Linked DNA regions of Youhaiella tibetensis. The protein of the gene in region 3 interacts with the protein of the main gene of each other region in a pairwise test. Links are inferred from orthologs where the notes say so. Each region holds a gene or a part of one and is shown on either strand. Other genes may lie near its edges.

What was found. Proteins that work in one complex are often made in the same cells at the same time.
Region 1: the proteins of FNA67_RS20955 (region 3) and FNA67_RS21560 interact in binary tests that used the Escherichia coli proteins (3 or more experiments, as listed by UniProt). The link is inferred for Youhaiella tibetensis from one-to-one orthologs.
Region 2: the proteins of FNA67_RS20955 (region 3) and FNA67_RS10805 interact in binary tests that used the Escherichia coli proteins (3 or more experiments, as listed by UniProt). The link is inferred for Youhaiella tibetensis from one-to-one orthologs.

What each region holds. Positions count from the first base shown.
Region 1 is NZ_CP041690.1:4,385,425-4,388,835, forward strand. It holds FNA67_RS21560 ([protein-PII] uridylyltransferase), read right to left. Parts: upstream 3,012-3,411; coding sequence 201-3,011; downstream 1-200. Other genes in the region: murJ (murein biosynthesis integral membrane protein MurJ), read right to left, coding at 1-197; mutS (DNA mismatch repair protein MutS), read right to left, coding at 2,992-3,411.
Region 2 is NZ_CP041690.1:2,229,879-2,232,877, reverse strand. It holds FNA67_RS10805 (two-component system sensor histidine kinase NtrB), read left to right. Parts: upstream 1-940; coding sequence 941-2,059; downstream 2,060-2,999. Other genes in the region: ntrC (nitrogen regulation protein NR(I)), read left to right, coding at 2,056-2,999; dusB (tRNA dihydrouridine synthase DusB), read left to right, coding at 1-944.
Region 3 is NZ_CP041690.1:4,269,023-4,273,758, reverse strand. What follows is about bases 2,034-4,736. They hold FNA67_RS20955 (P-II family nitrogen regulator), read right to left. Parts: upstream 3,703-4,736; coding sequence 3,364-3,702; downstream 2,034-3,363. Other genes in these bases: FNA67_RS20950 (FAD-dependent monooxygenase), read left to right, coding at 3,982-4,736; FNA67_RS20960 (ammonium transporter), read right to left, coding at 2,034-3,341. In the rest of the region: FNA67_RS20965 (DNA translocase FtsK), read right to left, coding at 1-1,658; more of FNA67_RS20960, read right to left, coding at 2,025-2,033. UniProt on the Escherichia coli protein: Involved in the regulation of nitrogen metabolism. Regulates the activity of its targets by protein-protein interaction in response to the nitrogen status of the cell.

The DNA.
Region 1 (3,411 bases), 120 kb from region 3 along the record:
GGAATGAAGGCGGTATTGAACGCTCCTTCCGCAAAGAGGCGCCGGAAGAGGTTGGGGAAGCGGAAGGCGGCGACATAGGCGTCGGCCGCAAAGCCGGTGCCGAGCACGGCCGCCACCAGCGCGTCGCGCACGAAGCCCAGCACGCGGCTGCCGACCGTCCAACCGCCGACGCTCAGGAAATTGCGGTAAAGGCTCACGCGTCAGCCGTTCGCCATGAGCTGCTGGCGCCGCTCATCGACCGGTTTGGGATGGAACACCGTCAGCAGCCGGTCGCGGATGCGGTTCTGGCGGGCTTTCGAATCGATCTTATGGCCGGTGAGGTCCGTGACGTAGAAGACGTCCACGGCCTTTTCGCCATAGGTGCCGATATGGGCCGAGCCGATGGTGAGGTTGAGGTCCGAGATTTCGCGCGTGAGGTCGTGCAGCAGGCCGGTGCGATCGAGACCGGAAAGCTCGATCACCGTGAACTTTTCCGATAGCGCGTTGGAGACCAGCACCTCGGCGGGCAGCGAGAAGGGCTTGAGGCGCCGGTTGTGGCGGCTTTCCTTGCCCAGATCGATCAGGATCTGCCGCTTGCCCTGCAGCAATTGCTTGGTGGTCTCGATGATGCGGGTGGCGCGCACCTTTTCGTCCTCGTCCGAGGTGAAGGCGCGGCGCAGCCGGAAGGTGTCGATGGCGCGCCCGTCCCGGGTCGAGAAGATCTGCGCCCCGATGATGGAGGCCTCGCTCATCGTGCAGGCGCCGGCAATGAGCGAAAGCAGGCGCGGGTGATCGGGCGTGTAGAACGAGACTTCGGTGATGCCCTCGAAGGCCTGGACGCGGATCGAGCCGGCGAAGGGCTGCCCGGCGGCGTCGGCGGCGCGGATCATCTTGGCATGCTCGACCTGCAGCTCGGGCTCGGCGCGCAGCCAGTAATGGTTGTAGTGCCGGGCCGTATAGGCTTCCACCTCCTCGGGCGGCCAGGCGGTGAGCGCGGCGGCCAGCGCCCGCTTGGCCTCGGTGACCCGATGCTCCTGGGAAACCTGGGAATGCCCGCCCGACAGCAGCGGCTCGGTGGCGTAGTAAAGGGCGCGCAGGAGCGAACCCTTCCAGCCCGTCCATACGCCCGGGCCAACCGCGCGGATATCGCAGGCGGTCAGGATCATCAGCAGCGCCAGGCGCTGGGGCGACTGCACCACCTCGGCAAAGGCCTTGGCGGTCTCGGGGTCCTGGATGTCGCGCGACTGGGCCACTTCGCTCATGAGCAGGTGGTGCTGGACCAGCCAGGCCACCGTCTCCGTCTCGGCCGGCGAGAGCGCCAGGCGCTGGCAGAATTTCCGCGCGATGCGCGCACCGGCCGTCGAATGGTCCTCCGGCCGCCCCTTGGCGATGTCGTGGAGGAAAAGCGCCACATAGAGCAGGCGCGTGTCGTTGAGATGGGGCAGCAGCTCGTGGGTCAGCGGCAGCTCGTCGCGCAGCCCTCCGTTGGCGATCTGGGCCATCACGCCCACCGCCCGGATCAGGTGCTCGTCCACCGTATAGTGGTGGTACATGTTGAACTGCATCAGGGCGACGATCTTGCCGAAATCGGGCACGAACTTGCCCAGCACCCCGCTCTCGTTCATCTGGCGCAGGATGCGCTCGACCGATTGCGGCGAGGTCAGGATGTCGAGGAAATTGGCATTGGCCTTGGGGTTGGCCCGCAGGTCGGCGTCGATGAGGCGCAGCGAGCGGCGGATTTCCTTGATCGCATCGGGATGGAACAGCAATTCGTGCCGCCCGGCGACCAGGAACATGCGGATGAGGTTGACCGGATCCTTGCGGAAGACGTCGGGCGTCGCGATGTTGAGCCGGCCCGTATCGATGATGAAATCGGGCTCGCCCTTGATCTTCTGCTTGCCCGAGCGGAACGGGGCCAGCACCCGCCCCACCAGGTCCATGTCCTTGACGTGGTTGAACTCGAGGCTGGCGCAGAAGATGCGCGTCAGGTCGCCTACGTCCTTGGCCACGAGGAAATAGCGCTTCATGAAGCGCTCGACGCCCAGCATGCCGACGCGGTCGGCATAGCCCAGGCGCTCGGCCAGTTCCGGCTGTACGTCGAAGGTCAGCTTCTCGTCGGCCCGGCCGGTGAGGAAATGCAGGTTGCACCGCACAGCCCAGAGGAAATCCTCGGCGCGTTGGAACTGGCGATATTCCTCGGCCGAGAACACGCCCTTCTCGACCAGTTCCTCGGCGGTCTTGACCTGGTAGAAATACTTGCCGATCCAGAAGAGCGTATTGAGGTCGCGCAGGCCCCCCTTGCCGTCCTTGATATTGGGCTCGACCACATAGCGCGTATTGCCCATCTGGCGGTGGCGTTCGTCGCGCTCGGCCATCTTGGCGGCGATGAACTCGGCCCCGGTCTTGGGCATGATCTCGGTCTCGAAGCGCTTGACCAGCGTATCGAAGAGCGGCCGGTCGCCGGTGAGGTAGCGCGCCTCGAGAGTGGCCGTGCGCACGGTCATGTCCGAGCGCGCCATGCGGATGCATTCGTCCACGGACCGGACGGCATGGCCGACTTTCTGGCCCAGGTCCCAGAGCATGTAGAGGATGTATTCGGTGACCTGCTCGCCCCAGGGGGTCTGCTTATAGGGCAGGATGAAGAGCAGATCGATGTCCGAGCCCGGCGCCAGCGTCCCGCGGCCATAGCCGCCGACCGCCGCCAGCGCGATGTTCTCGGCACCGGACGGATTGTCGACCGGATAGACCCGGGTAATGGCATAGGCGTGGATGGCGCAGATGATCTCGTCTTCGGCCGTGGCCAGGTTCTGGGCGCATTTGAGCCCCTTGCCGGTGGCCTTGAGTTCGGCTTCCGCCTGCTGGCGCGCCTCGGCCAGGGTCTTGCGCAGATGCGCCAGCACGATGGCCCGCGCCTCGCGCGACCGGGGCGAAAGCTCGCCCACTTCCCGGTCGAGTTCGGCGACGAGGGCGCTTGCCGGGGTGACGGCGAAGATCGGTTTTCGCGGGCGAGTTTCAGCTTCGGCGAGCGGCATCGCGGATTTTCTTGAGCTCGTAGATGATGTCGATCGCCTGGCGCGGCGTCAGTTCGTCGGGTCGGAGCTGGTCGAGCATGTCGTTGAGGGGGTCGGCGCTGACCGCACGTGTCTCTTGGGGCGGCTGGTGAGCAAACAGTGGCAGATCGTCCAGTACTTGTGTCGGGGCGCCGGAAGAACGTGCCTCAAGCAGAGTAAGCACTTGCCGGGCGCGACGCAACACCGGCTCGGGCAGACCCGCCAGCTTGGCCACCTGGATGCCGTAGGAGCGATCGGCGGCGCCTTCGGCGACTTCGTGCAGGAACACGACATCCCCCTCCCATTCCCGAACCTTCATGGTGTGGTTGGAAACTCTAGAGAGTGTCTTTGAAAGCGCGGTTAATTCGTGGAAGTGCGTAGC
Region 2 (2,999 bases), 2.0 Mb from region 3 along the record:
TGGCGCCCATGGCCGGGATCACCGATCGCCCGTTCCGTTCGATAGCCGAGCGCTACGGCGCCGGCCTTGTTGTCTCCGAAATGATCGCCAGTTCGGCACTTGTCGCCGCCCAGAACGACATGGTTCGCAAGCTCAACAAGCGCGAAGGCAGGCTGCCGCACGTGGTGCAACTGGCAGGCTGCGAGGCCGAGTGGATGCAGCGCGGCGCCGAGATCGCCTGCGACGCGGGGGCCGACATTCTCGATATCAATTTCGGTTGCCCGTCCAAGCGGGTGACCAATGGCTTTGCCGGTTCGGCGCTGATGCGCGTGCCGGATCAGGCGCTCAGGCTCGTCGAAACCGTGGTGGGCGCGACGTCTCTGCCGGTGACCGTCAAGATGCGCCTGGGCTGGGACGATGACAGTCTTAACGCCGCCCAGATTGCCCGTAGCGCCGTCGATGCCGGCGTGCGGATGATCACGGTGCACGGGCGCACGCGCCAGCAGTTCTACAAGGGCACGGCGCGCTGGGAACTGGTGCGGGCAGTCGTTGAAGCCGTGGATGTGCCGGTGGTGGTCAACGGCGACGTCATCGACCTGGCGAGTGCCCGCGAAGCGCTTGAGCAGTCCGGCGCGGCCGCCGTGATGCTGGGGCGCGGCGCGCAAGGGCGTCCGTGGGTCGTCGGCCAGATCGGCGCGGCGCTCGCGGGCGAGCCGGTGCCCGAGGCACCGTCGGGTGACGCGCTGACCGACCTCATCGCCGAGCACTATCAGGACATGATCAGCGAATATGGGTCCCATATCGGCGTGCGCGCGGCGCGCAAGCACCTGGATTGGTATCTGGAGGCATTGGGTATCTCTCTCGACAAGGAGACCCGCCGGGGTCTGCTCAATGCCGAGAGCCCCGACGAGGTGGTGACCATGATTCCTGAAATCTATTCGGGTGCCTGGAGGCAGGCTGCATGACCACCGACACGACCGGTATCGCCACCTCGGTGCTGCAGGCGCTGCCGCAACCCGTGATCGTCTGCGGGACCGACAACACCATTGTCTTCGTCAACTACGCTGCCGAGGCCTTCTTTGGGGCCTCTCTGAGCGTGTTGGCCCGGCAAAAGCTCAATGATCTGATCGCTTTCGGCTCGCCAATTCTCAATCTGGTCGAGACCGTCGCCATGCGGCGGGCGCCGATGACCGAGTACCGCGTCTCGGTCGGCTCCTCCCGTTTCGGGGACGAGCGGATCGTTGACGTCTATGCCAGCCCGATCTCCGATACCGATGGGCGGGTGACGCTTCTTTTCCAGGAGCGCACCATGGCCGACAAGATCGACCGGCAACTGGTGTCGCGCGGTGCGGCGCGCTCGGTCACCGGCCTGGCTTCGATGCTGGCCCACGAAATCAAGAACCCACTTTCGGGCATTCGCGGCGCGGCGCAACTGCTCGAACAGACGGTCTCGGAAGACGAGGTCCCGCTCGCCAGGCTGATCCGGGAGGAGACCGACCGGATCGTTGACCTCATCGATCGCGTCGAGATTTTCGGCGACGACCGCCCGCTCGAGCGCGAGCCGATCAACATCCACGTGGTGCTCGATCGGGTGAAGCTGCTGGCCAGGAACGGGGTGGCGCGCGGCATTTCATTCTCGGAGGAATACGATCCCTCCCTGCCGCCGGTGCTGGGCAATCGCGACCAGCTCATCCAGGTGTTCCTCAACCTGGTCAAGAACGCGGCCGAGGCGCTCGAACGCACCTCCAAGCCCGAGATCCGTTTCTCGACGGCCTTCCGGCCGGGCATCCGCATCGCGGTCATGGGAATCGCCGAGCGTATCTCGCTTCCGCTCGAAATCGTCATCGAGGACAATGGGCCGGGCGTGCCGGCGGACATCCTGCCGTTCTTGTTCGATCCGTTCGTGACGACCAAGGCCAATGGCTCGGGTCTCGGCCTGGCCCTGGTGGCCAAGATCGTGGGCGACCATGGAGGGGTGATCGACTGCGACAGTCGGCCCGGTCGCACGCGCTTCCGCATCCTCCTGCCGGTAGCGACGGCCGGCATACCTTCGGACTTCCAAGAGGCATTGACTAAATGAGCGGCCACACAGTTCTGCTTGCCGACGACGATGCGGCCATCCGCATGGTCCTCAACCAGGCCTTGACCCGCGCCGGCTACGAAGTGCGGCCCACCGGCAACATGTCCACGATGTGGAATTGGGTCAGCCGGGGCGAAGGCGATCTGCTCATCACCGATGTCCACATGCCGGACGGCAATGCGTTCGACATCATGCCCAAGATCAAGAAGCTGCGCCCGGACATGCCCATGATCGTCATGAGCGCGCAGAATACGTTCATGACCGCCATCAGGGCCTCCGAGGTCGGGGCCTACGAATACCTGCCCAAGCCGTTCGACATCACCGAGGTGCTCTCGGTGGTGCAGCGCGCGCTCGCGGACGCCAAGAAGCCGCCGGCGCGGGACCGCAATGTCGAGGATGCCGGCGACGCCATGCCGCTCGTGGGCCGCTCGCCGGCCATGCAGGACATCTACCGCGCGCTTGCCCGCCTGATGCAGACGGACCTGACGGTCATGGTCACCGGCGAGAGCGGTACGGGTAAGGAACTGGTGGCGCGCGCGCTGCACGAATTCGGCAAGCGCCGGAACGGGCCGTTCGTGGCAATCAACATGGCCGCCATTCCGCGTGATCTCATCGAGGCCGAGCTTTTCGGGCACGAAAAGGGCGCTTTCACCGGCGCGACAGCGCGTTCGTCGGGGCGTTTCGAGCAGGCCGAAGGCGGCACGCTCTTTCTCGACGAGATCGGCGACATGCCGATGGATGCCCAGACGCGCCTGCTGCGCGTGCTGCAGGAAGGCGAATACACCATGGTCGGCGGTCGTACCCCGATCAAGACCAACGTGCGTATCGTGGCGGCGACGCACCGGGACCTCAGCCAGATGATCCGGCAGGGGCTTTTCCGCGAAGACCTCTACTACCGTCTCAATGTGGTCCCGATCCGCCTGCCGCCCCTGCGCGAACG
Region 3 (4,736 bases):
GGCTCGCCGCCGATGGTCTTGCCCAGGCAGATGGGCAGCTTGCCCTTCATCTTCTCGAAGTCGGCGGAGCCGAGCATCTCGCGCAGATAGACGGTTTCCCGGTTCTGGTTGGGCAGTTCGATGCCGATGGCGTTGCGGCCGGGCACGACGGCGACGCGCGCCGAAATGGCGCTCATGGAGCGGGCGATATCGTCGGCCAGTGAGATGACGCGGCTCGACTTGATGCCGGGGGCCGGCTCGAGCTCATAGAGCGTGACCACCGGACCGGGGCGCACGTTGATGATGTCGCCCTTGACGCCGAAGTCCTCGAGCACGCCTTCGAGCTGGCGCGCCATTTCCTCGAGCCGCTCTGGGGCATGCTCGGGGCTGGGGCCCTTGTGCTTGGGTTCGGCCAGCAGCGAGAGCGCGGGCAGTTCGAACCCGAACGGATCGTCGTCGAGGAGCGAGCCCTGGGCTTCGCGGGCGACGCGGGCGCCCTGTACGGGACGGGCAGCGGGAGCGGTGATGCGCGGGGAGACGACCGGCGCCGGCTGGGGAGCAGGGCGCGTCGGGCTCTGGGCGACCGGGCGAACCTCGGGCACCGGCGCATAGACGTCGTCCGCGTCGGGCTCGAAGGGAAAATCGTCCTCGACATAGTCGTCGGCGTCATCGGGATAGTCGAGCTCGGCGTCCTCGGAACGGTCAGTAGCCGGCTGGGCAGCGGCGTTGGCGCGCGGATTGTAGCCGGAATGGACCTGGACGACGCGGCGTTCGGGCGCCGGCGCGGCTTCCCGGAAGGTCTCCGGGGGAGCGACGGCAGGTGCGGCGCCGACATCGACCTGCGGCTCGACATCGTGGCCGCGCCACTGGGCGTCCTCGGCGGCGCGCTTTTCGCGCGCCTGGCTGCGGGCGCGCCGGAAGGCAGTCTGGACCGAATAGCCCATGTGGACCAGGGCGCCCAGGGTGACGTCGAGAATGGGGTTGCGTTCGCTCTCGCCGTACTCGTCATCGACCTCCTGGTCGTCCTGCGCGGTGGCGCGGTCGCGCTCGGCGCTCTTGCGCTGGGCCGGCTTGGCGGCAGCGGCCTCGGCGCCCTTGCCCACGGGCAGCGCCTTGAGGCCCAGCGCGATCCAGAGCAGGGCGAGGGCGGGGGAAACGAGAATGATCGAAAAGAGCGTCGGGGTGATGCCGGTCGGGGTGCCGCCGCTCACCATGGTGGCGAGGTTGAAGAAGCTCGCGCCGATGAGGCCGCCGAGCCCGGTGGGCAGCGGCCAGGTCTCGGGAACGGCGATGAAGGAGAAGACGCCGGTCACCAGCAGGGTGGCGCCGGCCCAGGCGAGGACGCGCAGCCCCATGCGGGTGGGGGCGCGCCGGCGCACGAAATTCCAGCCCCACAGGGCCAGCGGCACCAGGGCGGGAATGACGGCGAGGCCGAAGAGCTGGATGACCAGGTCGGCGATCACCGCCCCTGGGAAGCCCAGCCAGTTCGAGGCCGGCTTTGCAGTGGCATAGGAGAGGCTCGGATCGTCCACCGACCAGGAGGCCATGGCGATCATGATCACCGCCACCAGCCCCAGGAGCACGAAACCGGCGAGCCGCACCGGGATGCGAATCGCCAGGACCGGTGCCGGCTGGGCGGTCGAGAAGTTTTCGAGCATCGGGGTGGGGCGTGTCGGCATGAGCGGGGTCTTTACTGATGACGCGAGCGATTGGTCCCGGAGAGGGGTCGCCCAAACTGCCGCGATGCTAGCGTTCCATGGTTAATCCCACGCTAACCCTGCCCGGCCGCGCAGAAGCGTCGGGGCGGGCAAAGAAAAACCCCTCCGGCGAGGACAGCCGGACGGGTCGTTCTGGACTGTTGTTGGTCCCGGGGTGCAGCCCATGTGGTTTGCGAGTGGGAAGCCTCTGTGGCGGGCCAAGAGGACATGGGCTGCACGCCGCGACCAACCGCATGGGCAGGTTCTGGCGGGGTGGATGGTCCGGCGTACCGGGCCATCCGGGTTGGTCGTGCGGCGGCGGGGAGGAGGATCGCCGCCGCAAGACCGTCAGTTGTAGGCGCGCTCGCCGTGCGAGGTGAGGTCGAGGCCATCGGTCTCGGCCGATTCGGTGACGCGCAGGCCCATGACCGCCTTGACGATCATCAGGGCGACGAAGGCAACCACTGCCGACCAGACCACGGCGATGACCACGGCGGTGATCTGGGTGACGAGCTGGCCACCGATCGAATAGCCCTCGGCACCGAACCCGCCGAGCGAGGGAGCGGCTACGATGGCCGTGCCGATGGCGCCCACGATGCCGCCGATGCCATGGATGCCGAAGACGTCCAGGCTGTCGTCGTACTTGAGGAGCGGCTTGAGGGTCACGACGGCCCACAGGCAGATGAGGCTGGCGACGGCGCCGAGCACGATCGAGCCGAAGGTGCCGGCAAAGCCGGCGGCCGGGGTGATGGCGACGAGGCCGGCCACGGCGCCCGAAGCGGCGCCGAGGAGAGAAGCATGGCCACGGGTGAACTTTTCACCGAGCGCCCAGGCGAGAGCCGCGGCGGCGGGAGCGGTGATGGTGTTGAGGAAGGCCTGGGCGGCAGTGCCGTTGGCAGCCAGGGCCGAACCGGCGTTGAAGCCGAACCAGCCGACCCACAGCAGGCTGGCGCCCACGAAGGTGAAGACCAGGTTGTGCGGGGCGATCGGTTCCTTGAGGAAGCCCATGCGCGGGCCAAGCACGATGGCGGCGACGAGGGCGGCAACACCGGAGTTGATGTGAACGACGGTGCCGCCGGCGAAGTCGAGAGCGCCCATCTGGAAGAGCAGGCCGCCCGAGAACCAGACCATGTGGGCGATCGGCACGTAGGAGAAGGTGAACCAGATGGCCAGGAACAGCATCACTGCGCCGAACTTCATGCGCTCGGCGATGCCGCCGACGATGAGGGTGCAGGTGATGGCCGCGAAGGTCAGCTGGAAGACCACGAAGACCAGCTCGGGAATGGTGCCCGAAAGCGCATCGGGCGGCACGCCGTTGAGGAAGAACTTGGAGAGGTCACCGACGAAGCCGGAGAGTCCGCCTTCGGTGGGGCCGCCGAAAGCCAGCGAATAGCCATAGGCCACCCAGAGCAGGGAGATCATGCAGAAGCCGGCCAGCACCTGCATCAGGATCGAGAGCACGTTCTTGGCGCGTACGAGGCCGCCGTAGAACAGGGCCAGGCCCGGGATGATCATGAGCAGCACCAGCACGGTGGACACGATCATCCAGGACGTGTCGCCGGTGTCGATGGTGGGCGTGGCGTCCTGCGCGAAAGCCGGCAGGGCCATGGCAAGGGATGCGAGCGCCGCCGCCCCCAGTATCTTTGACGTCTTGATAGTTGTCATTGTTGAGCCTCCAAAAGCGGCGTTAGAGAGCGGCCGCGCCGGTCTCGCCGGTGCGAATGCGGGTGACTTGTTCGAGGTCGAGCACGAAAATCTTGCCGTCGCCGATCCGGCCGGTCTGTGCCGATTCCCGGATGGCCGTGCTGACGGCGTCGGCCTGGGCGTCGTCAACCGCGATCTCGATCTTGAGCTTGGGCAGGAAATGCACGGCGTATTCGGTGCCGCGGTAGATTTCCGAATGTCCCTTCTGGCGGCCGTAACCCTTGACTTCGGTCACGGTCATTCCATGTACATCGAGCGAGTTGAGCGCCTGACGAACCTCTTCGAGCCGCGACGGTTTTATGATTGCAACCACCAGTTTCATGGGAGCTCCTTTCATGAGCCTCGCTTGAGTCTTCGATGCCCCCTTCAGACTCAAATGCCGTGCCAGACTCCGGCCACATTTCTCATGTCATTGATTTTGAAGCGAAATCGTCTTTGGTTAAGCGATTATGAAGCCCAGGTCGGATCGGCAGAGCCATAGCCGTGATTATCGATTGGGCAGATTCCGGAAAGTTGCCGCAAAATTAGGCGGAGACCGGTGGTTGCCGGAAATGGCCAAAGGGTGGAAAAGAGGCGCCGCGGCCCAGGAGGCGGGAGAGCCATGCAGGAAGACCAATACGACGTGCTGATCGTGGGCGCAGGGCCGGTGGGCCTGGCGCTGGCCCTGAGCCTGAGCCGGTTCGTCGGCGGGGTGAAGATCGGCATTCTCGACCGCCGCCCGGTGAGCGTGCCCAACGACAAGCGCGCCTCCTCGATCGCGGCGGGCGTGCGCCGGGTGCTCGAGACGCTGGGCGTATGGGACGCGCTGGCGGGCGAGGCACAGCCGGTGCGCGAGATGCGAATCACCGATTCGGGCTCGGGCGACATCGCCCGCCCGCTGTTTCTCGATTTCCAGGGCGAAGTGGCGCCGGGCGAGCCTTTCGCCCATCTCGTCCCCAATACCGCCATGACGCGAGCCATGCTCGAGGCTTTGGGGGAGAAGGCGACATTCCTGGCGCCGGTCGAGGTCAAGGCTTTTGCCGCCCAGGCGGGCGGAGGGACGCTGACGCTCGGCGATGGCCGCGTGCTCAAGGCACCTCTCGTGGTTGCCGCCGACGGGGCGAACTCGGCCCTGCGCGCCATGGCCGGCATCACCACCATCAACCACGACTATGGGCAATCGGGGATCGTCACCACCATCGGGCACGAGCTCGACCACGAGGGCGTGGCCTATGAGCATTTCCGCCCCGCCGGTCCCTTTGCCAGCCTGCCGCTGCCCGGCCGGCGCTCCTCGCTGGTCTGGACGGAGCGTCCGGAAGACGCGGCGCGCTACCTTGCGTTGCCACCCGAAGAGGTAGCGCTCAAGATCGAGGAGGT